Regions from separate parts of the Tepiditoga spiralis genome, predicted to be linked through region 2. Evidence: riboswitches for the same ligand, from Rfam matches in the RefSeq annotation. Region 2 holds a riboswitch; each other region holds the start of a gene.
What was found. A riboswitch is a leader RNA that binds a small molecule or an ion and turns the genes downstream of it on or off. The one in region 2 is predicted to bind cobalamin.

Region 1: another riboswitch for cobalamin. It lies ahead of IGS63_RS02270 (YitT family protein); the one in region 2 lies ahead of cobT (nicotinate-nucleotide--dimethylbenzimidazole phosphoribosyltransferase).
Region 3: another riboswitch for cobalamin. It lies ahead of IGS63_RS08940 (precorrin-8X methylmutase); the one in region 2 lies ahead of cobT (nicotinate-nucleotide--dimethylbenzimidazole phosphoribosyltransferase).

The regions. Positions count from the first base shown of each region.
Region 1 covers NZ_AP018712.1:506,718-517,665, forward strand. The annotation lists gene IGS63_RS02240 (COG1470 family protein) at 1-288, shown strand, start outside; gene IGS63_RS02245 (hypothetical protein) at 302-1,468, shown strand; gene IGS63_RS02250 (type II secretion system protein D) at 1,465-2,937, shown strand; gene IGS63_RS02255 (response regulator transcription factor) at 2,975-3,634, shown strand; gene IGS63_RS02260 (sensor histidine kinase) at 3,609-4,928, shown strand; gene IGS63_RS02265 (M42 family metallopeptidase) at 4,918-5,949, shown strand; cobalamin riboswitch at 6,055-6,218, shown strand; gene IGS63_RS02270 (YitT family protein) at 6,267-7,124, shown strand; gene IGS63_RS02275 (winged helix-turn-helix transcriptional regulator) at 7,281-7,928, shown strand; gene IGS63_RS02280 (DegT/DnrJ/EryC1/StrS family aminotransferase) at 7,931-9,082, shown strand; gene IGS63_RS02285 (nucleotide sugar dehydrogenase) at 9,085-10,389, shown strand; gene IGS63_RS02290 (Gfo/Idh/MocA family protein) at 10,400-10,948, shown strand, end outside.
Region 2 covers NZ_AP018712.1:961,834-972,781, forward strand. The annotation lists gene groL (chaperonin GroEL) at 1-1,465, shown strand, start outside; gene cobT (nicotinate-nucleotide--dimethylbenzimidazole phosphoribosyltransferase) at 1,534-2,532, opposite strand; cobalamin riboswitch at 2,584-2,741, opposite strand; gene IGS63_RS04395 (methyl-accepting chemotaxis protein) at 2,809-5,118, opposite strand; gene IGS63_RS04400 (ComEC/Rec2 family competence protein) at 5,170-6,411, opposite strand; gene IGS63_RS04405 (bifunctional enoyl-CoA hydratase/phosphate acetyltransferase) at 6,411-7,295, opposite strand; gene IGS63_RS04410 (thermonuclease family protein) at 7,399-8,217, opposite strand; gene IGS63_RS04415 (hypothetical protein) at 8,497-9,330, shown strand; gene IGS63_RS04420 (hypothetical protein) at 9,375-9,824, shown strand; gene IGS63_RS04425 (hypothetical protein) at 9,838-10,948, shown strand, end outside.
Region 3 covers NZ_AP018712.1:1,909,780-1,920,727, forward strand. The annotation lists gene IGS63_RS08925 (cobalt-precorrin-4/precorrin-4 C(11)-methyltransferase) at 1-202, opposite strand, end outside; gene IGS63_RS08930 (SAM-dependent methyltransferase) at 199-1,398, opposite strand; gene cbiD (cobalt-precorrin-5B (C(1))-methyltransferase CbiD) at 1,395-2,471, opposite strand; gene IGS63_RS08940 (precorrin-8X methylmutase) at 2,455-3,066, opposite strand; cobalamin riboswitch at 3,160-3,345, opposite strand; rRNA gene rrf (5S ribosomal RNA) at 3,623-3,737, opposite strand; rRNA gene IGS63_RS08950 (23S ribosomal RNA) at 3,768-6,685, opposite strand; tRNA gene IGS63_RS08955 (tRNA-Ala) at 6,732-6,807, opposite strand; rRNA gene IGS63_RS08960 (16S ribosomal RNA) at 6,855-8,380, opposite strand; gene IGS63_RS08965 (GTP pyrophosphokinase) at 8,643-9,758, opposite strand; gene IGS63_RS08970 (hypothetical protein) at 9,821-10,528, opposite strand; gene IGS63_RS08975 (ZIP family metal transporter) at 10,660-10,948, shown strand, end outside.

The sequences.
Region 1 (10,948 bases), 460 kb from region 2:
TTTGAAGCGTCTACTTTACTTATAAATGTAGAAAATAAAGGAAATTCAAGAGTTAAATTTGATGCCTCAATATTTGTAATGAATTCAAAAACTGGAGAAAAAATAGGTGATGACATAAACTTAAAAAACTTAATTGTATATCCTAATTGTTCTTATACATTAAAACAAGATATAAATAAAATAGGTGATGCAGATAAAATAATTATAAAATACAAATATTTAGATGGATTTGATACAAATGGAAATCAATTATATTCTGAAAAAACATCTGAAATAAAAATAAAATAATGGGGTGAACTCATTGAAAAAAATTTTAATAAAAAGGCTTTTAATACTTTTAATTTTAATTATATTTTCTACCTTTAATTTTGCAAATGCAAATTTATATAGTGTTTCTTTATTTCAAGAAGATTTAAGAACAGCAATAAGTAATCTTGCTTATGATACGGGAACTACAATAATAATGGATCCTAAAATCGCTGGATTTGTAACTTTAGATGCTGTTGATAAACCATTAGAAACTTTATTGGATATGATTTTAATGCCTTTTGGTTATGCTTGGAAAAGAATTGATGATTATATATTGGTTGGAGTTCCCGATCCTTCAAGCGGAACTTCCATCCATTTAAATGATACTTATGTAATGAAAACAAGATATTTAACTCCAAAAAGTTTAATGCAACTTTTACCAAGATATTTTCAAAATTTTGTGTCATACAGTGAACAAGATAGGAATTTTGTAGTTATAAATGCTCCACCTAAAATTGCTGGAACTATTGCAAATACTATAAGAAAAATAGATATGGGAAGAGCAGAACTTTCAATAGAGGTTAAAGTTGTTCAAATAGATACAGAAGAATTCAAAAAATGGAATATATCAAAACTTGAAATAACTCAACCTTATGATAGAGGAAATGGTTATAATAATAGCCCTCATACACAACTTTCAGATAAATCTCTTGATTTTCTTGCAAATTTAAATGGAGTAGACTATGGATTAATCATAGACAAAGCAATTTCAGAAGGGCATGGAGAAGTTGTTTCAAACTCTAAAATAAATGTTATATCTGGTGAAAACAGTACATTATCTGGAAAATTAGTACAGTCAACAAATGATCAAAAGGTAGTTGGAGAGTATTCTGGTTTTGAATTAAGTCTTTCTCCATATTTAATGTCTGGAAAAAAAGTAAGATTAAATGCAACTGTATTATTAAAAGATAAAAGAAGTGTTGAAAATGATTCTTATCTTGAAAATAAGATACAATCAACTTTTGTTTTGGATCTTGAAGAAGAAGGTACAATAGCAGCTTTTAATTATTCAACAGTAGTTCAAAAAAGTATTGGAATACCATTTTTATCTGATATTCCAGGTATTGGTTCTTTATTTAAAACAAGTATAGATAAAAAAACAGATCAACAAATAATCTTCTTAGTTAAATGCTATGCATCTGGTGGTGAAATACAATGATAATAAAATTAAAAAAACAATTTATAATCTTTTTTATTTTAATATTAATTCCAATGTATATATTTTCTTCATCTAAAATAATAGATATAAATTTCTATGAAACTCCTTTAAAAGATGCAATACAAAGCATAGCAGATGGTAGTAATTCTATTATAATAATTGGCCCTGAAGTTAAGGGAAGAGTTACGCTTTCAGTAAGAGGTTTAAGTGTTGATAGTGCTTTAGAATTAATTCTTTATGGAACGACTTATGACTACAAAAAAATATCTGAAGGTATTTATGTTGTAGGAACATTAGAGGCTCAAAATAATATTTCGATGTACTTAAATCAACCTAATATAATTAAATTAAAGTACATAACAACCGAAAATATAAAAAATGTTTTATCTCAATATGGAGAACGTGTAAAGTATATAGATGGAGCAGACTTTATAGTTGTATATGGTAATGATAAAATAGCAAAAAAAATTACTGATACAATAGAAAAATTTGATAAACTCGGTAATGAATATATCTTTTTGTACAATATTTACTCATTAACTCAAAGTGCCTATCAAGCTATACAACAATTAAACTACTATGATTTTCCTGTAAAGTTTGAAAACTCATTGAATTTCTTGCAAAAAAACTTTACTCGTCTAACAAGAATAGAGCAAACTGGTTTTATAGAAACTACAAACTATGCAAAGTTTTCAATTGGTATAGATTTTAGTAAGTTAAATGGTCAAATTGCTATAGAAAATAATTTATATTCTTTAAAAACATCTATAACAACTCAAGATTCAACTGTCTTAAATTCATTTTCTTCAACTCAAAAAGTTGGAGATACTATATATGCAGCATACAATATAAATGGAGCCTTTTATTTAATTGTTTATAATTTATTACCTGAAATTCAAACATCTTTAACTAAACCAGTTGGAACTTATGCCAAAGTAAATACAGGAATTGAATATACAAATAAATTATTATATACTGCAGGCTTAAGCATAAGTGACAAATATGTACAATTTAGTTATGATTTCAATAAAGATTTTAAAATTTTATTTAAAAGTGATATTGTTTCGGGAATAAATGGTGAAATGGAAGCTTCATTAGATGAAAATTCAAAATTAAATACAAAAATTTCATTTATAGAAGAACAAAAATTTGATCCATTTTTTATGCTTGGAAAGGTATCTTTGGGAACTTCATTAACTATAAAAAATAATGAACTTTCTCCAGAACTTTCAAATCTTGGATATAATCTTGGACTTTATTGGGGATTTATGAAAGATGTTTCTATAATAAAATATATTAATTTTGGAATTGGTTTTGATTTAAATTATGATTTTAATAAATTTAATATACTTCCTGAATTTTTAGTAAAAAACAAACTCAGTTTTGATAAAACTTTAATGTATTTAAACTTCAAAATAAATAAAAATCTTAATTATGACATCAATGGTTATGTGAGTTTTGAATTCTAAGACGGCTTCTGCCGTCTTTTTTTGAAAGGAGTAATATATGTATAATATTTTAATAGTAGAAGATGATGCGTCTATTGCAAGGTTACTTGAATTAGAGTTACAACATGAAGGTTATAAAACATTAATTGCAAAAGATGGTGAAGAAGCTGTTGAGTTTTATGGAAATTTTAAGCCTGACGTGATATTATTAGACGTAATGCTTCCAATAAGGAATGGCTTCGAAATTGCAGAAATAATAAGAAATTATGATAAAGATGTTGGAATAATAATGTTAACTGCAAAAGGCGAGTTAGAAGATAAGGTAAATGGTTTAAAAAATGCAGATGATTATATAGTAAAACCTTTTGAAGTTGAAGAAGTTTTTGCAAGAATAGAATCTTTATTAAGACGCCTTGGAAAAACAAAAAATAGTATAAAAGCTGGAGATATAGAATTATTTCCAGAAAGAATGCAAGTTTTTATAAAAGGCAAAGAACTTCATTTAAGTTTAACTGAATTCAATATTTTAAAAACATTATTATTGAATAAAAATATCGTTGTTTCAAAAGAAAAAATTTTAGAAGAAGTTTGGGGATATGAAGATGAAAACCTAAATATAGTTGAGGTTTATGTTAATTATCTTAGAAAAAAACTTGGAGATTATGGAAAAAAAATAAAAACTGTGAGAGGTGTTGGATACGTTATCAGAGAAGATTAAATCTAGTGCTGTTTTAAATCAAGCAATATTTTTTACTATTATGGTTTTTATTATAATAACCATAATAACTTTTTCTATGAAAATTCTAGTATCAACAACAGCATTGCATGGATACTCAAAAGCTTTAATTAATCAAATAAATCCAAATAAAATACTAAAAAATGATGAAACTGATATATTTTCAAAATTTTTAGAAAATACAGATATAATAAAACGAAGTTTTATGGAAAATAAAATAGTAATATTGGATAACAAATTAATTAATGATCCTTACAAAATAATAGATGAAAACTTTAGAATACCTGGAACACCAGTAGCAATTAAAAAAAATGGAATATACTACATATTTGTAGGTTTACGACTATTTGACAACTCAAAGATGATAGTTGGAGGACCTTCACTTGAATTCACTGCAGTTATGGGAGCTTTTAATTATATATCAATTATAATATTAATATTTGGATTAATATTTTCAATAATAATTTCATATTTATTAGCAAAAAAATCTTTGAGTCCAACTATAAAAATTTCAAAAAAACTCTCTAAAATTAATATAGAAAATTTAGAAAGAGTTCCAGAACAAAAAACTATTGAATTTCAAGTATTAGCAAATCGATTAAACTCTATGTTAGACAGAATCGAACAAGGATATGAAATTCAAAAACAATTTGTTTCAGATGTTTCCCATGAACTAAGAACACCTTTGACAACATTAAATGGTTATATTAAAATGTTAAAGCGTTGGGGAAAAAATGATGAAAAATTATTAGAAGAATCAATAGAAAAAATTGAAACATCAACCAATTATTTAAAATCTATGATAGAAAAACTTCTAATTTTATCTAAACCAGACTTTAATCCTGAAATATCTATTTTTAATATTTCAGATGCAATTAAAGAAGTTTTAAAACTATATAACACTCAAGAAAGAAAATTTATAGAAAAAGGAACATCCTTTAATGTAGAAACATCCTTTGAATACTTAATTATAATACTTAAAACATTAATAGAAAATGCAGTAAAATATTCGGAAAAAGAAATAGAAATAATTTATGATAAAAATTCAATAATTATTAAAGATTTTGGTATTGGTATACCAGAAGATAAAGTTGAACATATATTTGAAAGATTTTATCAAGCTGATACTTCAAGAAAAGATTTTGGGCACGGATTAGGTCTTTCAATAGCAAAAAAATTATGTGAAAAATTAAATATCAAAATTGTAGCAAACTCAAAAATAAATGAAGGAAGTTCATTTAAACTTATGTTTGGAGGAAAAAATAGTGAAAATTGATATGGAATATACCTTAAACTATTTAAAAGAAATAATGAAAGTACATAGTCCATCTGGAGATACAGAAAAAGGCATAAAAAATGTAGAAGAAGAGTTTGATAAACTTAAAATATCTCATAAAAGAACTAAAAAAGGGGCTATTATAGCAACAATAAAAGGAAAAGATGATGAACATCATAAAACTATATCAGCTCATATAGATACACTTGGAGCCATGGTTAAAGAAATAAAAAATAACGGAAGATTAAAAATGGCGCAAATAGGAGGTTTTTCTTGGACTTCTGTTGAAGGAGAAAATGTTATAGTAAAAACATTAAATGGAGAAGAATATACAGGAACAATTTTATTTGATAAACAATCTGTACATATACATGGAATGATTCCTCGTGAAACAATTAGATCTGATGAAAATATGGAAATAAGATTAGATGAAGACGTAAAAAATAAAGATGACGTTTTAAAATTAGGAATTAATGTTGGAGACTTTGTTTACTGCGAAACAAGAACTACTATTACAAAAAATGGTTATATAAAATCAAGATATTTAGATGATAAAGCCGCCGTTGCAATAATTATGGGCATTTGTAAGTATATTAAGGATAATAATATAGAACCAAAATATACAACTCACTTTTTTATAAGTAATTATGAAGAAGTTGGTCATGGAATATCTGCTATTCCAGAAAAAACTGATGAATTTATTGCAATAGACATAGGAACGGTTGGACTCGGTCAAAACTCTGATGAATTTTCTGTTTGTATTTCAGCAAGAGATACATCGGGACCTTATGACTTTTCATTTAGAAAAAAATTACAAAAAATATGTGAAAAAAACAATATACAATATAAAGTAGACATGTATAATAGATATGGTTCTGATGCAAGCAAACTAGTTCATCAAGGTGTTGATGTAAATTATGCACTCCTTGGGCCTGGTGTAGATGCTACACATCATTATGAAAGAACTCATATAAAATCTTTAGATAATACTGCTAAACTCTTATTAAACTATATCGTTTAATTTAAATTAGAAGGTTTACACGTAATATAATCTTAGCAAATTAAAAATTATATAAATTTTAAAATAATTCATCTCATTTTATTACATGTATATATTACAAATAAATAATAAATTTAGAATTAAGGCATTTAGGAATTTGGTGAAAATCCAAAACGGTCCAGCCACCGTAACTGAGAACGAACACTACAAAATACCACTGAGAAATCGGGAAGGTGTAGTTAGTAGAATGATACAGAAGTCGGGAGACCTGTCTTAATTCAATTTTTATCTCAATTTCTTGGTTTGAATTGAGAAAAATTTTTATATGGAGGTATATTATGAAAAAAATTATTTTTAAAGAGTATTTTTTTGCAACTATTGGAGCTTTATTAACTGCATTTGGACTTGCTGTATTCTTAATGCCACATGATATAGCTTGTGGTGGAGCAAATGGTCTTGCAATTGTTTTAAACAGTGTAATTCATGTTCCAGTTGGTATATTGATGTATGGTGTCAATATTATTCTATTTATCCTTTCATTTATTTTTATAGGAAAAGAGTTTGGAGCAAAAAGTATATATTGTACTTTTATTCTTAACTTTTTTGTTGATATGTTTGATAGAATACTCCCTATACCAAAATACACTGGAAATGATATGTTTTTAGCTGTATTTTTTGGAGTTGTTATATCTGCTGCAGGTATGGCAATTACTTTTTCACAAAATGCATCAACAGGTGGAACTGACATAATTGCTAAAATATTTAATAAATATTTTGGACTTTCACTTGGTATAGGTCTTTTAATGTCTGATTTAATTATAGGTCTTCTTGCAGGAATTGCATATGATCCAACAGTTGGAATGTATTCTATTGTATCAGTTATTATAAATGGCTTAACAGTTGATTTCATTATTAGAGGAATAACAACAGATGTTACAATGATGATAATATCTGAAAAGAAAAAAGAAATATTAGAATATATCTTAAAAGATTTAGATAGAGGTGCATCACTTATAAACGCTGAAGGAGCTTATTCTGGACAAAAAAAACAATTTATATATGTAGCTTTAAGTAGAAGAGAAAAAAATGAAATGATACATAAAATTCAATCGATTGATCCAGATGCTTTCATAACTGTACAACCAATTTCTACGGTAATTGGATATGGTTTTAAAAACTTCAAACAAGTAATATAATTTTTTAATTTTTATCTTATACGACAAAAATATGCAAATTTGATAAATCAATTTGCATATTTTTTTATACTAAAAATTATTAAAAAATAGTAATAGTTGACAAAAAATTAAAAAAATGATATCATTCACTTAGTGAATGAATAATCGAGGTGTAATATGTTTAAATTTGAAGAATATTCTTTTTTTAATCCATCACCAAACTTTAGAGAAATGGTTCTTTTACAAATAATATCAAAGGATTCTAATGTATCTCAAGAAATACTTGCAAAAAATGCTGGAATAGCGCCGTCAATGGTAAATAGATACTTAAAAGAGTTTGAAGAAAAAAAGTACATAAACAAAGTTGGAAAAACGAGAAGAAGTATGCAGTATAAATTGACTGAAGATGGAATAAAGAGATTACAGTTTTTAATAGTTTCTTATACCAGCGAAGTATCGAAGATGTATGCAGAAACAAAAATATCTTTTGATGGTGTTTTATATCAAATAAAAAATAAATCTTTAAAGAACATATATTTATACGGTGCAGGTGTTGTTGGAGGAATACTTTTAAAAGTTTTAAATAGTGAAAACATAGAAATAAAAGGCTTTATAGATGAATCACCATTAAAAATAGGAGAAAAACTTTACAATATAAAAATTTTTTCTCCAGAATCAATGAAAAATAAAAATTATGATGCAATTATAATAGCTTCATTTAGACATTATGAAGAAATATTGAAAAAAGCAAAAAACTTTGGATTAAAAAATATACAAATTTTTAAAATAGACAATGAAGGAAAGGTTTCATTGAAGGAGGCTTAAATATGAAAGTACCACTTTTTGATATGACAAGGCAGTATGAAAAAATAAGAACTGAAGTTTTAAATACAATTGATGAGATTTTTAAAAGCGGAAAGGTTGTTCTTGGAAAACATGTAAAAAATTTAGAAGAAAATATAGAAAAATATATGAATGTTAAAAATGCAATTGGTGTTGCAAATGGTTCAGATGCACTTGTTATTGCTGTAAAAGCTTTAAATTTAAATCCTGGTGATTATGTAATAACAACACCTTACACATTTTTTGCAACTGCAAGTTGTATAGTTAGAAATGGATTAACTCCAATCTTTGTGGATATAGAAGAAAAATATTATAACATAGATTTAAATGAAGTAGAAAGAATTTTAAAAACACATCCACAAAAAGAAAAAATAAAGGCAATAATACCTGTTCATTTATTTGGAAAAACAGTTGATATGAAGAAGTTATTAGAACTCAAAGAAAAGTATAATTTAAAAGTAATAGAAGATACTGCACAAGCAATAGGAGCTGTTTGGTACGATGGAGACAAAAAGATATATGCAGGAACTGCAAGTGAGTTTGGAACTATATCATTTTTTCCAACAAAAAATCTTGGTGGATATGGTGATGGTGGAATGATTGTATCAAACAATGACGAACTCTCTCAAAAAGCAAAGTATTTGAGAGTTCACGGAGCATCAAAAAAGTACTATCATGATGAAGTTGGATTTAATTCAAGACTTGATGAAGTACAAGCAGCTATACTTGACATAAAATTAAAACAGTTAGATGAATACATAGAAAAAAGAATAAATGTAGCAAAAATATACAAAAAGCTATTTACAGAAAATGGACTAAATGAATACATAGAGTATCCAGAAGTATTTAAAGATAGAACGCACGTTTATCATCAATATGTTATAACTTTAAAGAGTGGAAATAGAGATGAACTATTTAAACATTTAAAAGAAAACGAAATTGGAACTTCAATATATTATCCAAAAGGACTTCATCTTCAAAAATGTTTTGAAGATCTCGGATATAAAGAAGGAGATTTTCCTATTACAGAAAAAGCGTGTAAAACAACAATAGCTCTTCCAATATTTCCAGAATTAACAGAAAAAGAGCAAGAACATGTTGTAAAAACAATAAAAAATTATTTTAAGGGGGAATAAAAGTGGCATTAATAGATAAAATAAATGATAAAACAGCAAAACTTGGAGTAATAGGTCTTGGATATGTTGGACTACCTCTTGCAGTAGAAAAAGCAAAGGCTGGATACAATGTAATTGGATTTGATGTTCAAGAAAGTAAAGTTAAGATGGTAAATGAAGGTATTAATTATATAGGTGATGTTGTAGACAGTGAATTAAAAGATTTAGTAAAAAATGGAAAAATAAAAGCAAGCACAAATTTTGATGAACTTGAAAGTTGTGATGCTGTTATGATATGTGTGCCAACACCACTCGATAAATTTAAACAACCAGATTTAACTTATGTTGAAGCATCAACAAGAGAAGTTGCAAAGAGAATTCACAAAGAAATGCTCGTTGTTTTAGAAAGTACAACTTATCCTGGAACAACTGAAGAAGTTATGCAACCAATACTTGAAGAAAGTGGATTAAAAGCAGGAGAAGATTTTTATCTTGCATTCAGTCCAGAAAGAGTGGATCCAGGAAATATAAGATTTAAAACTAAAAATACTCCTAAAGTAGTAGGAGGTGTATCAGAAGCTTCAACAAAAGTTGCAAAAGCTTTATATGAAAGTATATTAGATGCAGAAGTATTCTGTGTTTCTTCACCAAAAGAAGCTGAAATGGCAAAGATACTTGAAAATTCTTTTAGAATAGTAAATATAGCCTTTATAAATGAAATGGCAATAGTTGCAAAAAAAATGGGAATAAACTTGTGGGAAGTAATAGATGCAGCTGCAACAAAACCATTTGGATTCATGCCATTCTATCCAGGTCCAGGAGTTGGCGGTCACTGTATACCAATAGATCCATTTTATTTGACTTATAAAGCAAGAGAATACGATTATCATACAAGAATAATTGAGATGTCTGGAGAAATAAATGATTATATGCCAGAATACGTTGTAGAAAGAGTAATGGACTTGTTGAATGAAAATAAAAAGTGTATGAATGGCGCAAAGATAGTAATGCTTGGTATAGCATATAAAAATGATATAGATGATATGAGAGAATCTCCAGCATTAAAGGTTTTAGAACATCTTGAAAAGAAAAGAGCAGATGTTACAGTAGTTGACCCTTGGGTAGCTGAATTTAAATGGAATGGAGATACTGTAAAAACAGTTGAATTAACAGAAGAATTATTAAAAAATGCTGATGCAGTAGTTGTAACTACAGGTCACACAAATATAGACTACGACTTTGTTGCAAAAAATGCTAAAATAATCTTTGATACAAAAAATATAATGAAAAATGTAAAAGAAAATAGAGAAAAGATAGTTATATTATAGGGGGAAAAACATGCTAAGATGGGCAATAATAGGTTGTGGAAGAATAGCAACTAAAAAACATACAGAAGCAATAATAAACAATAAAGAAAATATAGAGTTAGTAGCTGTTGCAGATATAATAGAAGAAAGAGCAGAAACCCTTGCAAATATAATAAAAGATGCTGGACTAAAAAAACCAGAAATTTATACAGATTACAATGAAATATTAAAAAGAAAAGATATAGATGGAGTATCAATAACAACAGAAAGCGGAAAACACTATGAAATAGCAATGAAAGCTATGAACAATGAAAAACACGTTTTAACAGAAAAGCCTATGGCACTATCTACAAAACACATGGATGAAATGATAAAACTTTCAAAAGAAAAAAATTTAAAACTGGGAGTATGTTTTCAAAATAGATTCAATCCTCCCGTACAAGAACTTAGAAAGAAAATTGAAAATGGTGATTTTGGTGAGTTATTTCATGGTCAAATATCTATTAGATGGAATAGAAATAAAGATTATTATGAACAAGCAAAATGGAGAGGAACATGGGAGATGGATGGAGGAACTCTC
Region 2 (10,948 bases):
TGAAGTAAAAGATAAATTTGAAAATCTTGGTGCTCAACTTGTTAAAGAAGTTGCTTCAAAAACTAATGATGTAGCTGGTGATGGTACAACAACAGCAACAGTTTTAGCTCAAGCTATGATTAAAGAAGGATTAAAAAATGTAGCTGCTGGTGCAAATCCAATGCTCATGAAAAATGGTATTAATGAAGCTACAAAAGTAGCAGTTGAAGAAGTAAAATCAATGAGTAAAAAATTAAAAGGAAAAGAAGACATAGCTCATGTTGCTTCTATTTCAGCAAATAATAAAGAAATTGGAAATATTATTGCAGAAGCTATGGATAAAGTGGGAGAAGATGGAGTTATAACTGTTGAAGATTCAAAAACAATGGATACTTTTGTTGAATTTACAGAAGGTATGCAATTTGATAGAGGATATATTTCTCCATACTTTGTAACTAACACAGATAAAATGGAAGTTGAATTGAAAGATCCATATATTTTAATAACAGATAAAAAAATAACAAGCGTTAAACCATTAGTACCACTTCTAGAAAAAACAGCACAAGCAGGTAAACCATTATTAATAATTGCTGAAGATATTGAAGGTGAAGCACTTTCAACTTTAGTATTAAATAAATTAAGAGGTACTCTTGAATCAGCAGCAGTAAAAGCTCCTGGATTTGGAGATAGAAGAAAAGCTATGCTTCAAGATATTGCAGCTTTAACTGGAGGAACTGTAATTACAGAAGATTTAGGACTTACTCTTGAAAATACAACTATTGAAGATTTAGGTTCTGCAGAAGTTGTAAGAATTGGAAAAGATGATACAATAATTGTTAGTGGAAAAGGTGATCCAAAAGATATTGAAGAAAGAGTAAAACAAATTAGAGCACAAATTGAAGCAACAACATCTGATTATGAAAAAGAAACACTTCAAGAAAGACTTGCTAAACTTGCAGGTGGTGTAGCTGTTATAAAAGTTGGAGCAGCAACAGAAACTGAATTAAAAGAAAAGAAACATAGAATTGAAGATGCACTTTCAGCAACAAGAGCAGCAGTTGAAGAAGGAATTGTTGCAGGTGGTGGAATTGCATTATTAAGAACTAAAAAAGCAGTTGAAAAAGTTGTGGAAACTCTTGAAGGTGATGAAAAAATAGGTGCTGTTACTGTATTTAAGTCTTTAGATGCTCCTATAAGACAAATTGCTAAAAATGCAGGAGTTGAAGGTGCTATAATTGTAGATAAAGTATTATCTAATGACTCAACTTCCTATGGATACGATGCTTTAAATAATGAATTTGTTGATATGTTTGAAAAAGGTATAATTGATCCAGCTAAAGTTACAAGAAGTACACTTCAAAATGCATCTTCAATAGCTTCTATGTTATTAACAACAGAAGTTTTAGTAGCTGATGAACCAAAAGAAGAAGCTCCAGCACCAGATATGGGTGGAGCAGGAATGGGCGGAATGCCAGGAATGTATTAATAAATAACTCAATGAGTTATTGTGGATTAAAATAAATAAAAAATTAAAAAAAAGAGTAGTGCTTTGCACTACTCTTTTTTGCTAACATTAGCACTTTCAAAAGTTTCCATTTCATTTATCATTTTTATTGCAGCTTCTATTAAACTAAAAGATAAAACTGCTCCAGTACCTTCACCAAGTCGCATGTTTAAATCTAAAATTGGATCTAATTCCATACTTTTTAAAATTACTGAGTGACCTTTTACAAGAGATTTATGACCAGCAAATATGAAATTTTTTATTTTAGGATTTATTTTATAGGCAATCATTGCTGCTGCTGTTGTTGGAAATCCATCTAAAACAACTGGGATTTTATTTTCAGCACATTCAAGTAAAAAGCCAGCCATTTCTCCAAAACAATAACTTCCAACCTTTGATAAAACATCTATACTGTCTTTAAAAGGTTTGTGAAGTTCAATAGCTTTTTCAACGGCTCTTTTCTTGTTGTTTAACTGTTCATTTGTTATTACTGTACCTATATCAATTATATCTTTTAAAGGGATACCAAAAGCACAAGCTATTGCTGTAGCTGTTGTTGTATTTCCAATACCCATATCACCAATAGCAGCAAGCTCAACACCATTTACAATTGAATGTCTAGCAATTTCTCTACCGTATTCTATAGATTTTTTTGCTTCTATTATACTCATTGCTCTTTCTTTTGTAAAATTTTTAGTTCCATATCCTACTTTTTTCTTTATTAAACCTGGATTATCTTTAAAATAAAAATTTACCCCAGCATCAACAACTAAAACATCACTATTTGTATGCCTTGAAAAAACATTTATTGCTGCTCCACCATTTAAAAAGTTTAATACCATTTGAGGTGTTACTTCTTTTGGAGAAGCTGATACATCTTCTTCTACAACTCCATGATCGCCTGCAAAGACATAAACGGCTTTTTTTCTAGGTAATTTTGGTATTCTTCCTTGAATCAATCCCATTTTTAAAGCAATATCTTCTAATTTTCCCAAACTTCCTTGAGGTTTTGTTAAGCTGTCTAACCTTTTTTGAATTTGTTCTTTCATCTTTCTCCCTCCATAAACTAAAGATTTCTCAATCCACTCCTAGAGATTGAGAAGTTACTAAAATTTTGAATAAAGTATCCCGGCTTATACATCATTCTACTATCTATGCCTTCCCTTTCAGTGGCTTTTATAGAGTTCGTCCGTAATTACGGTGGCTGGTCCGCAATGGAATTTCACCATTTTCCAATATTCAAAACTTTAATATTTAATTTTTATATATTTTATTTTACCATAAAAAAAATCTCCTTGTATAGTATTACAAGGAGAGAGTATATTTTATAATTTAAATTTATTTATTTCTTCTTTTAAATTTTTAGTCACTTCATTTAAAATTTCTACTTGTTTCATTAGTGAATTAATAGAATTTGTTTCTGATATTATGTCTTGTTTAGTTCTTTCAATTTGTTTTTCAGAACTTTCAGTTTCAATTTTTATTTTTTTAGAAATTTCTTTAAAAGTTTCTATTATAGCTTTTTGTTCAGATACTTCAATGTTTAAGTTTTCAACAACACTTCCAAGGTTATTTGAATAAATTTTTAATTTATCAAATTCATTTTTAAAGTCATAAACTTTTTTGTTTAATATGTTCATATTCTCATTTGAGTTCATTACTTCGTTTATTACATTTTTAAGATTTTTATTCACTTTATCCATTTCATAATTTATACCAGTTGCCGTTGTAGATGTTTCTTCAGATAAATTTCTTATTTCTTCTGCTACTACTGCAAATCCTTTTCCTGCTTCTCCAGCTCTTGCTGCTTCTATTGCTGCATTTAAAGCTAATAAATTTGTTTGATTGGCAATATCCGTTATTTTTTCTATAAAATCAGAAACTTTATTTACTTCTTTTGAAAAAACTTCAATATTCATTACAGTATCTTTCATAGTTTCAGAAACATTATTTGAAGTTTCTGTTATTGTTTTTACTAAAACTTCACCATTTTCAGCTAATTTTATTGTATTTAATGAAATTTGATGTATATTAGAGTTTGAAGAACTAATATTTTCGGAGCTTTCTGATAATTTTTCCAAACTTTCACTCAAATTATCTATAGTATAATTCATAATATTTTCAATTTCTTTTGTTTGTTTTAGCATGTTTTCAAGGCTTTTTTGTGTATTTTTTAATTCAGACGATTTTTGATCTACATTGTTTGATGATTCAATTAATTTATTAGAATCTTTTATTAAATTTGTTATTAAATTTTTTAAAGATTTTGCAGTATTTTGAAGTTCTTTAGCCATTACTCCAAATTCATCTTTGACTTTAAATATTTTTGTATCATCAAAGTGTAAATCTCCATTAGAAATTTTTGTCAATTTTTCAGTTATACTTTTTACATGATTACCTATATTTTTTCCAAGAAAATATGATATTACTATAGATAGTATAAATATTATTATTAACCACATTATAATGTTTTTAATTATGTTTTGAATGTTTAAATCAATATTTATTTTTACATCTTTTATTGTAGCTTTTGGAATTTCTATATTTGTCTTCAATGGAATGTTTATTTGAGCTGTTGTTGAATTGAATTCTTTTGAAATTTGAATATAAATTCCTCCAAATTCATTTATTTTAGAGTATACAGAACGCATATTTTTATTTAAAATTTTTTCTAAAATATATTTTTTATTTATTTTTTCTTTTGATATATTTAAAATATCAGAAGGCATATTTGAAAAAATTATATTCATGTTTTTTGAATAAATAGCAATATTTGCATTTAATAATTTTGAAACTTCAAGTATTTTTTGATAATTAAATTGATTTAAAATTACGATAAAGCCATTTATTGTACTTTGAGCTATTGGATCAACAATTGGGAAAACACCTAAAAAATAAGGTATTTTTTCTATAGTTAAAGTTTTTATTATGGGATATTTGTTATCTGAAGATAAATAGTCTTTAAAAATATCCGTTAAAAAAGTATTTAAATTTATATTTTTTATTTTATCGTATCCTGGTAAGTAAGATTCAGCTTTTCTTTGAACTTTATAAACTTTATCTTTAATTTTTATATCAAATCTATTTTTTTTAGTTGCAACCTTTGGATTGACTATCCATAATTGAATTCCATTGTATTCAAGGGCATTTATAAATGGAGTTAATATTTTATATCTATCTAATATAGAAATACTTTTTTTTGATGTTTTTTCTTTAATTAATTCATTTGAAGATATTAACCTTCCATTTTTTTCAATATTATTTTTTTGTGAAAAGATATAGTTTGAAAAAACTTTATTTAATGTATCAAGAGAGTTATCAAAAGATTTTTTATAAGAATTTTCGAATTTTAAAGAAATATCTTTTTCTATTTTTTTAGTCTCTGATTTTATATAATTATTATAATCTGAAATTTGTTTTTTTACAGAGTTGCTATAGGTATCAAAAGATTTTTTATAAGTTTCTTTTAAAGAGTTCACTGATTGTTTTATAGTGTTTTCACTTTCTTTTGAATTTTGAATTACAGAAAATGAAAAGTACAAAACAGTTATTATTGCAGGTAAAATAGCCATAGATATTAGCAATACACCTACTTTTTTTCCAAAACTAAAGTATCTTTTTTTATCCCCTTTCAAAACTATCACCCCTTTTTGAAATCGTTTCCAAAATATTTTATCACAAAATCACTAAAATTTTACTGTATGTTTTTTTGAAGAGATAAAATAAATATAAAATACTAAAATTAAAGAAGAAAGTATTAAAGGAATTATTTTTTCATTTAAAGAAATACTAGGAATAAAACAAAATAAAGTTAAAAAGCTTTTTGTTGTAATTGCAATAAAAGAAGCTATTTTACCAACAAATGAAATTGGAAAAATTATTAATATAATGTCTAAAAATATTATAATTGCTATTATTGGAGATAATAAAGGAGTTAATAATATTCCTAATAAAGAAAATGAATTAAAATATAAAATAGAAAATGGGAGTACTCCAATGAAAGCAGATATTGGTATTAAAAGTTCGTAGTGTTTGGGATTATACTTTAAAGTTAATAGTATCATAAAAGTTGCAGAATAACTCATTTGAAACCCTGGATTTAGTATTGATTCGGGAAAAAGTAATAAGTTTAAATAACCAATAAAACTTAAAATATTTAATGGTTCATAATAATAATCAAATAATTTAAAAATATTTATTGTTATTAAAAATAAAACTGCTCTAACAGAACTTGGAGAAAATCCAGTAAAGATTAAGTATAATAATAAAAAAGGTAAAACTAATAATATTCTTAAATTTCTTTTGTATATTACATGTGATATTAAGAATGAAAAGATAAAATAAATAATATAAACATGCATTCCTGAAACAGCAAATAAGTGGAGAGTACCCGTTTGTTTAAAGAGATTTTTATTTTTAATTCCTCCCATAAATGAAGAAATTAAAATATCCTGTTCATCTTTATTTGAAACAGCTTTTTGTATATTTTTTATTGCGATATCTTTTAAATGAAAGATTGTAGTTTTGTATCCTGGTGCAATATAATCTACTCTTAATTTATTTTCTAAAGTTCCATGTATATAAACATCTTTACCACAATAAATTGGTTCAATTGAAAATTTATTATAATAAAAAGTATATGTTTTTCTTACTTTGTTCCATTTTTTTGTATATATTGAATTTGTCAATATTGTGTATTGATTGTCTCTTTTGTTTATTATTTTCCCATTTATTCCAACTTCTCCCTTATACTTAAAGGGAGTAAAGAAAAATGCTGGTATTATAAATAATAATATTAACTTTCTTCTAAAAGATTTTTTTTCAAGCAAAAAAAGCAAAACAACTGCAATTAAGGCAATTGTTTTGCTTATATATGTAAGTAATATTATTAAAGAGTATAATAAAAAAACATTAAAGAAAAAGGACATTAAATATTTAAACACCCCATGGCAAGAGATGCAAGTTTTGCTTCTGAATTGTCTGCTCTTGATACAATTACAATAGGAGCTTTTGCACCTAAAACTAATCCAGCTATATTTCCTCCGCCAATATAAATAGCTGATTTTCCAAGAACATTTCCAACCATTATATCTGGAGCAACTAAAATATCAGCATGTCCAGCAACTTCACCTGAAACTTTTTTAATCTTTGCTGCTTTTTCACTTAAAGCATTATCAAGAGCTAAAGGACCATCAACAATACAACCCTTTATTTGACCTCTTCTATTCATTTGAGTTAATATAGCAGCATCCATAGTTGGCTGCATATCTTGATTTACAACTTCAACGTGTGCCAATATGCCAACCTTTGGAGTTTCAATTCCAAGAGATTTTGCAAGTTTTACAGAGTTATTTATTATAGCTACTTTTTGTTCAAGTGTTGGATAAGGGATCATACCGCCATCTGTAACCATTACTAATTTTTCAAGAGCTGGAGTATCAAGAACAGCAACATGAGATAGAACACTACCAGTTCTAAGTCCCCATTCTTTATTTAAAGCTGCCTTTAAAAGATAAGCTGTTTTTACAAGACCTTTCATTAAAACATCTGCTGCTCCAGATGAAACTAATCTAACTCCTTTTTCAGAAGCATCAATATCTCCATTTGCTTCAACTATATCAAAATCTTTTCCAACTTCTTTTAAGTTTGATTTTATCTTTTCAACATTTCCAACGAGAACTGGTTCTACAAATCCTTCGTCATATGCCATTGAAACAGCTTTAACTGCTTCTAAATCTTCTGCTCCAACAACAACAACTCTTTTTTTACCTTTTGATTTAGCCATTGCTATTAATTCTTTAAAATCTTTCATATAAAGCCTCCTTATAGTTATTCTCATAACTATTTTACACTAAATATGAAAAAATTTTCAATCAGTATAAGAAGACATTATTGAGAATATTTAAAAATAAATGTCAATTTAAAACATTTATCTCAAATTTTGCCCTTCCTAAAATTTCATATTTTGATCCTTCTTTCCAAACTTCACCAAAGTATCTTATTTTTTTACCTTTTAATTCATATAAGTTGAAATTTTTAAAAAAAGCATTAAATTCAGCTTGTCTAATAGAAACTACGAAATCATTTTCATTTGAATAAATTTTGTAAAAACTTCCAGAGCGTCCAACATTACCAACAGTAAATTCTATCCATCTTATTTTTCCTATATCTTTCTTTGTCAATTGTTTTGGTGTTTTTATTATGGTATTATCATTATATTTTGAAAAAATACCATTTTTATGTTCAAAAGCATATTCATAAGCTTTTATGAAGATTTCTTTGTTTTTTGAAGAGTCATCATAAAAAAGAGGCCTTGCCAAACCATTTTTTAAAAGTTCTTCATTTAAAAAATGATATTTTCCATCTTTTTTATAGTAAATGTATCCAAGTAGTCTTCCATAATTTCCATATTTATCTTGATCAAAATCCAAGTAAACAACATCTTTACTGTATACTTTTACACATTTTCTTGTATAATAATAAGCTTCCGTTCCATATTCACCAAGTGGTTTTGAACTAACATGTGTTTCTGGTGTGTCTATTCCTATGAATCTAACACTCGTTGGTTGACCATCATCTAATACTTTAATAGTATCTCCATCAGCAATATCTAAAATAGAAAAACTTTCATAACCATTTGGAGTTAAAATTTTTTTATTTTGTTGTTTTGCACAACCAGTAAAAAGTAATGCAATAACAATTAAAAAAGCAAATATCAAGTTTCTTAATTTCATTTTTACAACCTCCCAAATTTTTATTCTTTAGAATATCAACTTTATCACATTTTTTGAAAAAAAACAAATAAATTAATAAAAAAAGTTGATGTTAATTTTAAATATAAAGTATAAAATTGTAAAAAACATGATTAAAACTAAATATTTGTAAATAATTAGAATTTACAAACTTTACTTTGCTTAATATTAATTTTAAAAAACTTTTACTTTATGTTATAATGTACTCCTATGTAAAAATATATAATAATTCGAACACAATAAAAACTGGGAGGGATTAACGTGAAAAAAGTTTTAACATTATCGGTATTAGTGGTAGCCATATTAATGGTATTTACAGGATGTTTACCAAAGACAAAATTTGGTACAGCTACTTTAAAAACGATACCTGAACTGAGAACATTAATTATGAATAACAAAGATACTTGGACAGATTTTGATGCAAAAGATAGACTTTATGAAACAGAAGGAACCGTAGCTTATGAATATGTTTCGAATTCTGATTCTACTAAAAATTATGTTTATGTTGTTGATGATAAAGGAAATGGTATAAAATTATCTTATTTACACAAAAATGAATATGAAAATTTATTTAATGTAAATGATAAAATAAAAATAAAAGGTGTTCCATACTACAAAACTTGGGATGATCCTAATGTTTATGAATTGAGAATGGATATAAGCAACTATGGAACAATAACTGTATTAGAAGCAAATCATGGTATTGTTTTAAGCAGTGCAAAAAATCAAACTTCATCTTTAACGGGTTCTAATTTTGCAAACTTAATAAAGTTCACTGGAAAGTATGTAGATTCTGATCAATTTCAAAATAAAAACTTTACTTTAGCAAATGGAGATACTATTGTAATTGATTCCCATTCAACAATAGGTACATTAACTCCAAACTCTACATATACAGTAACAGGTGTAGTTGGCCAAAGTTTTGGTTACAGGGTATTCACATCAGATGCAAGTTGGACAACTCTTTTAGAAGCAGCACCACCAGCACCAACACCTGAATCAACTTATACAGGAATCGAAAAAGTAAAAAATGATTTTTTAACTAATTCTGCAAGTAATACATTTAAAAACATTGAAGGTAAGTTGTTTATATAAAGAGTGGAAAGCCTTACTTAAACGATGATAAAACTGGTATATATGTGAATTATTCAATTTCTGGAATAAATATTGGAGACAAAATAAAGATAGACGGTGAAATTTATCAAGATACATATAATCATAACTTTAGATTTAAAAACATAACTTCTCCTTCTACAACAGTAAGTACAGGAAATACAATAAATTATTTTACACTTGACAAAGAATTGTGGAGCAAAAATGATTGGGATACAGCTGTTGTTTGGGGACAAAGAATAGTTAAAGTAAAAGGTACTTTAAAACCAATTGATGGAGATAATTATAACTATGAATTTACTTATACAACTTCAACTGGTGATGCAACAATGTTAGCTTATTCAAAATCAATAATAGATGATGCAAATGGAGGAGCTTTAACAACAACTAAAGATGCTACATTAATTGGTATTTTAGAAAAATACAAAAATCAATGGGAAATCAAACCAAGAACTAAGGATGATGTAGAATTTTAATGGAGGATAAAAAATGAAAAAAACAATTTTATTTTTAATTTTAACACTTTTTGTAGTAACGATTTTTGCAAGAGGAACAGTGATGTCTGTTTTGGGATTGTACACTTTGAACTTGGATGACAAAAATACATTTTCAAATCCATTTCCAATACTATACTTTAAGTCTGAATTAGCTCCAAATCTTGAATTGAAGTTTGATTATTATTTGGGCCTTTCTCCAAGATATTCATTTAAAGTAGATGAGAATGGTGAATATGATTTGCCTATACCAAATCATTACTCTTTAAATTATACGACAAGAAATTTATTTTTAACTGTAGGAAATCCAAAGTTTAAAAGTTATTCTTATGATTTTATCAAAGAAGATGGTTTTAGAATAGGTGGATTTAAAGATGATTTAGCTACTGGTATTGGTGGATATTTAAAAGCTGGCATTTTAAAGCTTGGAGGATACTACAACTTAAACTACAGTTACTTTGAAACTGATGAAAGTAGAAAAGATGGTGATGATTCATATGCTTTAATGGTTGGTATGGATTCAAGATATCAAAGATTGATGGGATATCTTTCAAAAGATAAGTATGGTAAATTAAACTTGTCTATTGATGGATACCACAGTTTTAAAGTAAATAGAAAAACTAACTATCAATTTTATTATGGTGCAGGATATGCTGTAAATGCTACAGATGATATGCAAAATGATTTAACAGAACTTTCAAGTATTATTACTACACCAAAGATTATTGCAGGTATGAGAATGTATACAAAACCTGTTTATGTAAAGGGATTATTTTATTATAATTTAGATACAAATGGAAAGAACAATTATCATATACAAGTCGATGGTGCAAATGATAGTCCTAATGGAAAAACATGGTTATATGACTTTAAATTTGGATATCAATTACAAAAACCATGGACAATTGAAGGATTTATAAGAGGAAACTCTAAAGATGAAGGAATATTAACAGATTATATAACTGATTATGGAGCTACATTAATTGGTGATTATTTTTCTATAACCTTTGCAATGAAAGATGCAAATGGTAGAACAGATGGAAATCAAAATATTGTAATCTCATTTTCTACTTGGAATGATTTTGCATTTTTAGATGGAGCACTTT
Region 3 (10,948 bases), 950 kb from region 2:
TATTTACTAAAATATCAATAATTTCTTCTAAAGTTAATGATGCACTATCTACTTTTAAAGAATTGTTTTTACACCAAATTAAAACTTCTTTACTGACAGTTGATCCTGTGTACAAAACTACATCTGCTTTTTTTAATAAATTCATCCCTTTTACAGTTATTAATTCTGGATCACCAGGACCACTTCCAACTATATAAATCATACTTTTACTCCTTTTATAATATACAATACATGCTCTCCTATAAATGTTGTTTTTTCTCCAATTTTTTTAGATTTTGATTTAGTATACATTTCTATTTCGTATTCTATATTATCTATTTTTGAAAAAACATTCAAACTTTCAATTGTAGTTATTGCGCCAACAAAATTTGTTCCTCTTTTTATTGAATTAATAACTTTTTTTATGCTTTCAAAATTTATTCCACCACCAAAATGAATTAAATCAGGACTTGGTATTTTATCAACAACATTTTCATAAGAATTGTTAATTGTAATTATATTTGGATAAATACTTACATTTTCATTTAATTTTTCATACCTTTCAATATTTTTTTCTATTGAATAAACCCTTCCTTTATTTCCCAACAAACTTGAAATCCAAATTGAAGTTGCACCACTTCCACTTCCTAAATCCCAAACTATTTGATCATACTTTAAATTCATACTATTTATTATTAAAGCCCTTGACCAATCTCTTGAAACTGGAATATTTTTTACATTCAATTCCTCATTTTTTGGAAACATATTAAAAAAATTTTTTTCTAAAGGTTTTATAAATAAAATTAATCTTCCCTTTTTTAATTGAATAAATTCATTTGGAATAAAAGAAAATAAATACTCTTTTTTAGTTCCAAGTTCATATCCACCATATACTCTACAATTAATGTTTTTTAATCTTTTCATTAAATTATAATAATCATCGAGATTTTTTACAAAGTATCCAACAGGCTTTCCAGCATTTAAATACTTTATTGTTTCTGTTTGCGGCGTCAAAATATCTTCAGCATTATGTCCACTAACCAAAACCATATCATTTACCCATATCTTATGTTTTGCACATAAATATATAACTGATGAAGGAGTTGGAAGTATAACATATTCATCTTTATTTAATTTTTCCATTATTTTTTTTGCATAACTAAATATTAAAGGATTACCTGCAACACATAAAACTGAATTTTTATATTTTCTTAACTCTTCAATCATTTCAGTAATTCTTTCATTTAGTAAAGAATCTCTTATTTCTAATTCTCTATACTTTGCAAATTCATTAATTTTTCTTGCAGTAGATAAAGAATGTTTAAAACCAACAAAAAAATCAGAATTTTTTATTATATTTATAGCTTCTACACTCATTTTTTCATATTCATTAATTTGAGTTCCTATTATATAAATCATTTATAACCTCCATCTTGTAGTACATTTGTTTTATAAAAAAGAGTTACTCTATACTCTGCATCTTGAAATTCTTTTAACTTTTTTATTATTGCATTAACTATTAACTTGAATATACCATTATAATCAATTTTATTTTTTTCATAAAAATCTATTATTTGAGAAACAGGGTTTAACTTTAATATTGAACTTATAATATTTTCATCATATTTTTTCATATAAATAATTGTATATAAAGCAAGAATTTCATTCATACTCCCACTAACTCTACTATCTGTGTTAAAATTTCCAGCAGCTAACTTTATTATTTTTTGAAAACTTCCAGAAATATGTATTTTATTGAACTTTCTTTTTTTTGCTTCTTTTATTGAAAAACCAAAATAATTGCCACATAATACTATATTTTTCTTATCACCAAAGTTTTTTTTATAATTACTTTCTCCTCTTCCACCTAAAACAAATACTATTTCTTCATATTCTTTTCTTATAACATCCATTTGAGGTAATAAAGAATTTTTCCAAGCTTCTTCACTCATTGGTTCTATCATTCCACTAGTACCAATTATTGAAATTCCATTCACTATTCCCAATCTTTTATTAAAAGTCTGCTTTGCTAATTCTTTTCCATTTTCTACTCCAACATATATGTCTGAACCATTTATATTGAAACTTTTTAAAACATCTATCATCATTTTTCTTGGAACGGGATTTATTGCAGGTTCTCCTTTTTTTATTTTCAAACCATCTTTTGTAATTATTCCAACTCCTCCTGCAGAAAAAAATTTATATCCTTTTTTTTTGAATACTGATGCAGAAAATATAATTGAATTATTTGTAATATCAATATCATCACCAGAATCTTTTTTTACCATACAAAAGTATTTATTATTAATTATTTTTCCATTTTCTATTCTTATTTTAATATTAAAACCATTGGGTAAAAGTAAATCCACAAATTTTGGTATATTTCCAGTTATTTGCCATAAAACAGAAGCCTTTAAAGCAGCAGTCGCTGCAGTACCAGTAGTAAAACCTCTTCTTAGCTTTTTTCCATTTACATTAATATACCAATTCACTCTTTAACTCCTTCATTAATGCATTTATAATTGCTGCAGCTATATTACTTCCACCTTGTCTTCCAGGTAAAGTTATACAGGGAATTTTAGATTTTATTAACTCATTTTTCCATTCAGCAGCTCCAACAAATCCAACAGGAACTCCTACTATAAAATCAATATCCTTGTATTCAATTAATTTTCTTAAAGCAGTAGGAGCATTCCCAATTGCAAATAATTTATAATTATTATTTAAAGCCTTCTCCATTGAAATATAAGACCTTGAAACTTTCATACTCTTTGCCTTTTCAGAAACATCTTTATCTGATATATAAGTTTCTACCTTTAAATCTTTAAAAATTCTTTTTGAAATTCCCGCAGCAACCATCTTAACATCAGTAACAATCACTCTTTTTTTAAAAGCTTTTTTAAAACCTTCATAAAAATTATTAGAAAAATATAAACTTTCTCCTATTTTAGGATCACCAGTTGTATGAATAACACGTTTTACAACAGACAATTTAGGTCCAGAAAAATTCTTTAAACTTCCTCTTTCCCTCATTAAATTTTCAATTATTTTAAAACTTTTGTTTTCAATTTCCTTTGGATTTAACATATTACCTCCAAAAAAAAGCATCGTCTTCTCCAGAAAACGATGCTTTTTATTTTTTATATAAAAAACTCCTACTTTCTATTCCCGGAGAAAGTAAAAACAACTACTATTTAGGCAGTTCTCCTGACTTACAGATCTTCCTACTCATCATACCTTCCCAGATAAAACCAGTGGCATTTTATGATTTTCGTCCCTGCTTACAGTGGCCGGACCGTTTTGGATTTTCACCAAATTCTCTTTTAAGTCTAATTTTATTTAGACACCTAAAAAGTTCGATATTAAATTTTCTAATTCATTCTAACAAAAAAAAGATTAGCTGTCAATTCTAATTAATAATAATTAAAAACAATAAAAGCTATATTTCTTGAATTTGTTTGAGCTTACTAAAAATCAAACAAATTATTTAATAATAAAGTTTTAATTATTTTTAATAAATTTATCAAAAATTAATAAAATATCATATTATATATATAATAGAATATGAAATTAAAATAATGATTACTTTATAATTTAAAAAAAAGAAAAGAGTCAACCGAAAAGGTTGACTCAAAGAAAAGTGGCGGGACAAAAACCTACTCTTGCACACACGAAGTGTACTACCATCGGCAGATAAAGGCTTAACGGCCAGGTTCGGAATGGTTCTGGGTGGTTCCCCTTACCTTATCCTCGTCCCAAATTATTCACTCACTAGTGCATAAGAAAGTTTGTCCAAAGCCTCGGGTTATTAGTACCACTCGACTCAATACATCACTGCACTTACATCTGTGGCCTATCTATGTTCTAGTCTCGAACTACCCTTACCTCATAAATGAGCGGGAAGCCTTATCTTGGAGCCCGTTTCCCGCTTAGATGCTTTCAGCGGTTATCGGTCATGTACTTAGCTACTCAGCTCCTGCCATTTGCCTGACAGCTGATTCACCAGCGGTACACTCACTCCGGTCCTCTCGTACTAAGAGCAACCCTCCTCAAGCTTCCTACGCCCGCAGCAGATAGGGACCGAACTGTCTTACGACGTTCTGAACCCAGCTCACGTACCGCTTTAATGGGCGAACAGCCCAACCCTTGGGACCGACTTCAGCCCCAGGATGCGATGAGCCGACATCGAGGTGCCAAACAACGCCGTCGATATGAACTCTCGAGCGTCATTAGCCTGTTATCCCCAGGGTAACTTTTATCCGTTGATCGACCGCGCTTCCACTCGCCTCGGCCGGGTCACTAGGACCATGTTTCCATTCTGCTCGACCTGTCAGTCTCGCAGTCAAGCCGGCTTTTGCCCTTGCACTCACCGGTGGATTTCCAACCCACCTGAGCCGACCTTCGTACGCCTCCGTTACTCTTTAGGAGGCAACCGCCCCAGTCAAACTGCCCACCTAACGCTGTCCGGCTCATGCTCTTCACATTCCACCGTTAGTAAATCATTATAATGAGGGTGGTATCCCAACGTCGGCTCTAGAAAACCTTGCGATCTCCCTTCTTCGCCTCCCACCTATCCTGTACACATTATAACCATTTACAACGTCAGGCTACAGTAAAACTCCATGGGGTCTTTCCGTCTAACTGCGGGTTGTGGGCATCTTCACCCACTCTGTAATTTCGCCGGATCCTCTGTTGAGACAGCTCCCAGATCGTTACGCCATTCATGCAGGTCGGAACTTACCCGACAAGGAATTTCGCTACCTTAGGACCGTTATAGTTACGGCCGCCGTTTACCGGGGCTTCGTTTCGTAGCTCTCACCACTCCACTTAACCTTCCGGCACTGGGCAGGCGTCAGTCCATATACTTCCACTTTTTGTGTTCGCATAGACCTGTGTTTTTGGTAAACAGTCGCCTGGGACTTTCCACTTCGACTCTCAATCGCATTTTGCAACACCATCAAGAGCACCCCTTCTCCCGAAGTTACGGGGCTATTTTGCCTAGTTCCTTAACAGAGGTTATTCCGCTCCCCTTAGTTTTCTCAACCCGTCTACCTGTGTCGGTTTACGGAACGGTCAGTATTTCTCTCAAGCGATATACGAGGCTTTTCTTGGCAGTGTGACTCCTCCCCGTTAGACTTACGTCCTTCCCTTCACAGCTTTTCCTCCACAAGCGGTTTTCCCTACTCGTTTCTTCGGCTTTACTGCTTAGAAGACCTTGCAACTTGGTCTCGGCGATTCACCTCCTGCGTCCCCCCTTATATCTCGTTCATACTGGTACAGGACTCTTTACCTGTTTCCCATCGATTACCCCTTTCGGGTTCACCTTAGGCTCCGACTTACCCTGGGTGGACGACCCTTCCCCAGGTACCCTTAGACTTTCGGGGTGAATGATTCTCACATTCATTTCGCTACTCATGCCCGCATCCGCTCTTGTGTCTCGTCCAGCAAACCTTCCAGTTTACCTTCTCCCTACTACACAATGCTCTCCTACCAATTGGATTACTCCAATTCCGCAGCTTCGGTGTATGGCTTTAGCTCCGTTACATTTTCGGCGCATTGTTCTTCAACCAGTGAGCTGTTACGCACTCTTTAAAGGGTGGCTGCTTCTAAGCCAACCTCCTGGCTGTCTTCAGAACTTCACTACCTTTCACACTTAGCCATTTCTTCGGAACCTTAGCTGGCGGTCTGGGCTGTTTCCCTTTCGACCACGGAGCTTATCCCCCGTAGTCTGTCTCCCGACTATTCAGTATTGGTATTCGGAGTTTGACTGATTTCTGAGGTCGCCCCCATACGTCAATCAGTGCTCTACCCCCAATACTTTCTTTGTCGAGGCCGTGCCTACACACGTTTCGGAGAGAACCAGCTATCACCCAGTTCGATTAGCTTTTCACTGCTATCCACATGTCATCCGAAGATTTTTCACTACCTACCGGTTCGGTCCTCCACTTAGTTTTACCTAACTTTCAACCTGCACATGGATAGATCACTGGGCTTCGGGTCTATCGCATTTGACTTTCGCTCTTTTAAAACTCGGTTTCCCTTCGGCTTCGTCTCTTTCGACTTAACCTCGCCATATACGATAACTCGCGGGCACATTAATCAAAAGGCACACGGTCACTTCCGCTCCCGTTTCCTGTAGGCATACAGTTTCAGGTTCTCTTTCACTCCCCTCACGGGGTCCTTTTCACCTTTCCCTCACGGTACTATTCGCTATCGGTCGACCAGGAGTATTTAGCCTTGGAGAGTGGTCTCCCCTGATTCACGCAGGATTCCTCGTGTCCCACGCTACTTGGGATCAGCTTCGATTAGTTTACGAGTTTTCGTCTACAGGACTTTCACCTTCTTTGGTTTATCTTCCCATATACTTCGACTTCCTCTTTACCTATTCCCTCTATTTACAGTTCGAGTTAAGCTGTCCCTCTACCCCAAATTGACAACGGCTGTACCCTTTTACATCAATTTGGTTTGGGCTCTTCCCTTTTCGCTCGCCACTACTCAGGGAATCTCTTTGATTTCTTTTCCTCCAGCTACTATGATGTTTCACTTCGCTGGGTTCGCCTCCCTTTCGGGCTCTTCCGGGTTTCCCCATTCGGATATCTACGGTTCTTCGATTGCTTGCTTCTCCCCGTAGCTTTTCGCAGCTTGCCACGTCCTTCTTCGCCTCTGGTCGCCTAGGCATCCCCTGTATGCCCTTTTTACTTTGGACTTTCTTTCTTATGCACTTGTCAATGAACTTTTCTGAATGATTTCTTTGGTGGAGTGAAGGGGGCTCGAACCCCTGGCCTTCTGCTTGCAAAGCAGATGCTCTCCCAACTGAGCTACCACCCCGTTCTTTTGCTCACTCAATAATGGATAGAGGTAGTTGTTCTCCTTAGAAAGGAGGTGATCCAGGCGCACCTTCCGGTACACCTACCTTGTTACGACTTCGCCCCCCTCACTAGCTCCACCCTCGATGCATCCGTTCCTTGCGGTTACAGCATCCATCTTCGGGCGTTTCCAACTCGGGTGGCGTGACGGGCGGTGTGTACAAGACCCGAGAACGTATTCACCGCAGTTTGGCTGACCTGCGATTACTAGCGATTCCGGTTTCATGCAGGCGGGTTTCAGCCTGCAATCCGAATTGAGGTACAGTTTGTGAGATTTGCTCCACTTCTCAGCTTCGCTTCCCTCTGTCCGTACCATTGTAGCACGTGTGTCGCCCAGAACATAAGGGGCACGCTTACCTGACGTCATCCCCTCCTTCCTCCGTCTCGTCGACGGCTGTCCCATTAGAGTAGCCCATCTTCACATGCTGGCAACTAATGGCAGGGGTTGCGCTCGTTGCGGGACTTAACCCAACACCTCACGGCACGAGCTGACGACGGCCGTGCACCACCTGTGTGAGACTCCTTTCTTGCGAAAGTTAGTAGTATCTCTACTACCTTATCTCCATGTCAATTCCTGGTAAGGTTCTTCGGTTAGCTTCGAATTAAACCACATGCTCCACCGCTTGTGCGGGTCCCCGTCAATTCCTTTGAGTTTCATCCTTGCGGACGTACTCCCCAGGCGGTTCACTTATCGCGTTTGCTTCAGCACGGAACTTTGACATCCCACACCTAGTGAACATCGTTTACGGCTAGGACTACCCGGGTATCTAATCCGGTTCGCTCCCCTAGCTTTCGAACCTCAGCGTCAGGATTACTCCAGAAAACCGACTTCTCCACTGGCCTTCTTACCAATATCTACGGATTTCACCCCTACTCTGGTAATTCCGTCTTCCTCTAGTATCCTCAAGTTATACAGTTTCAAGCGCTGTTCCACCGTTGAGCAGTGACATTTCACACCTGACTTACATAACCGCCTACGTTCCCTTTACGCCCAGTGATTCCGGGCAACGCTCGCCCCCTACGTCTTACCGCGGCTGCTGGCACGTAGTTAGCCGGGGCTTTTCTTTACATACCTTCCTTGTACTGTCTCCAGTACTTTATATTCTGTAAATTCAGAAGTTTACATCCCGAAGGACTTCTTCCTTCACGCGGCATCGCTGGATCAGACTTCCGTCCATTGTCCAAAATTCCCCACTGCTGCCTCCCGTAGGAGTAGGGTCCGTCTCTCAGTTCCCTTGTGGCCGTTCGTGCTCTCACACCGGCTACCCGTCGTCGGCTTGGTGATCTTTTACTTCACCAACTACCTGATGGGACGCAGGCTCGTCCTTTGGCGCTTCTCTTCCTTTCCTCTCTCGAGCTTATCCGGTTTTACCTACAGTTTCCCATAGCTATCCCAGTCCAAAGGGTTGATTCCTACGCGTTACTCACCCGTTCGCCACTAATACTCTCCACCGAAGTGGATTTCTTCGTTCGACTTGCATGTGTTAGGCGTGCCGCCAGCGTTCACCCTGAGCCAGGATCAAACCCTCCATTCGAATGGTTTGATTCTCACTCTAGTTCTTTCTTACTAGCGTCCTTTTCTTTCGAAAAGTTTTATTTTACTACCTCTATCCATTTTTCAATGAGCTTCTTTCTCCTTCGCTTGCTTTTCCCTCAGCGACTCAATCATTTTATCACTTTCTCCTTCTTTTGTCAATTGCTTTTCTTTTACTTTTTTGTTTTTTTTATCTTACCCTTTTCCACTTGTTCGTGTGTTTTTGTTTTTTCTTTTTAAATAATGATATTTTATAAGTCAATTTATATTTTATTTGGTAAATTATTTTTTTCAAGTTCATCTTCAAAATATCCCATTATACTTTGAGGATTTAAAAAATTTTTTAAATTAAATTTTTTATATTTAAATGCATAAACTATAACCATATAATATAATGATTCTCCTTTATAAAAAGTATTTTGATTCAAAAATTGTGATAAATAAGGATTACTCATATCAGTTGTAATTTGATTCTTCCAAACATAAATGAAGTTTAGTATTTCATCTTTTATTTTTTCAAATTCATCTTTTAAATCTTTTATAGTTCTTATATCTATATTTTTTAAAATATCTCTTAATAATGGTAAATTTATAAATCCCGTAGAAGCACTTCCTATTTTATCCAGCAACTTTGTTTCAAAATCATTAAAATCTTTATCTGTTTTTATATATGTTTCTAATGATAGTTCATCAATCATAACATTTTCAGGATCATTTTTAAGTCTATTTGGTAAATTTTCTATATACTTATCAAAGTTTACTTTTATATTTTCAAATTCTCTATCCGCTATCTCCAAAAGGCCCGCAAGTCTTGCAAACTCTCTTTTTATTTCATATGGAACATATCTTCTCGATTTATATGAAATATCATGTTCTATTTCTGCCCATGCATGTTGCAGTGTAGACCTAATTTGAATTTCTGCTTTTAAATTTCTATATAAACTATTTTCAGGAAGGCTTAATCTTTTTTCGTCCAAACTCACAACATAATGAACTGACTTATAACCAAATTTATCCGCTTCTAAAATTTTTCTTTTATCTACTGAGTTTTCTTCGTCTATATTAAATTCTTCATGTAAAACCTTAGATATTTTATTTACATCACTTTCAAGATAAGCAACTATTCTTATTCCAGTCATATCTGTTACATCTTCCAACAAATTATACTTATAAGATTTTTTTCTAAGTTTTTTTTCAAAACTCTTTTTACTTTTTACTCTACTCTTTATAAAATTTATTCCTCCACCAGGTTCATCTGTAAATCCATTTTGTTTTAATATACTTCTTATAAGAGAATCCATGTGTTTAGTAAAAGCTTCATAAATAGGTTTCATTTCATCATACTTATTTAATAAAAGTTCAATTGTTTTCTCTTCCATTATATTTAGATCACCTCAAATTATTATAATACTAAGTTTATTATAATATAAATTTCTTAAAATTATTTTAATTTTTTATTTTTTAAAGAAATTACTTTTTTTAATATTAACTTTATTTCATCTTTACCCATATCTTTTGAAATAGAATCTTCTATACTAATTAAAATAGAAATAAGAACTGCTAAAATTTTTTTATATTTATTAATGCTTTTTTTATACATATTCCAACCAAATTTTTTAACTTTTGGTGATATTAAAAATTTATTTATTGTAATCTTTGAAAAAGCCATAAAGGCAATAAATAACGAACTCAATGTAGCAGAATTTATTATACTTTTTCCTTGATTAGTGAGTTTGGATATAATTAATATTAAAATAATAGAAAATAAAACATCTATAAAAAAAACAAAAGAAGAAGCTATTGAAAATATTTCAAACCTTCTTTTTAATTTTTTCTTCATTTTAAGGCTTATCTTTTTTATACGCAAAATTTGTTCATCTTGAATTTTATCTTTATATTTTGAAATTTCAGGTTTTATATGTTCATCCATAATGTCAAAAAAAGCTTCATTAAATTTTTCTTGTGCATTTTTATATGCCCAATGAAGATTATATTTATCTTTTTCATTATAAATAATTTCTATTTCTTCAAAAACTTTATCAAATTTTTCTATGTAAATTTGTTTATTTGAAATAAAGTTATCATTATAATGTTCTGGATACACTTCATTCATTATTTTATATACTTTATCCAAAATTTTTTCTTCCATGTCTTAATACTCCTTTTTTATTTATACTAATATCATTATACTACAAATATTAAAAAATTATTTTTGTAACTTCAATTTTAAAAATGAAGTTTATAATTAATATAAATTAAAACAAAAAAAGAGGTGATTTTATGACAGGAAGTCAAATATTTTGGTATGGAAGTATAGCAAGTTTAATAGCAGGACTTGCAACTTCAATTGGCGCTATACCTGTTTTCTTTTTTAAAAAACAACTTTCCGAAAAATCCTTAGATGCTTTTTTAGGATTTGCTGCTGGAATAATGCTTGCTGCTACAATGTTTTCACTAATAGTTCCATCAATAAATACTGGTGGAATAACTATTACAGTTATTGGAATAATTGCAGGTGCAGTAGTATTAGAGCTATTTGATACTTTCTCTCCTCATGAACATTTTTTAA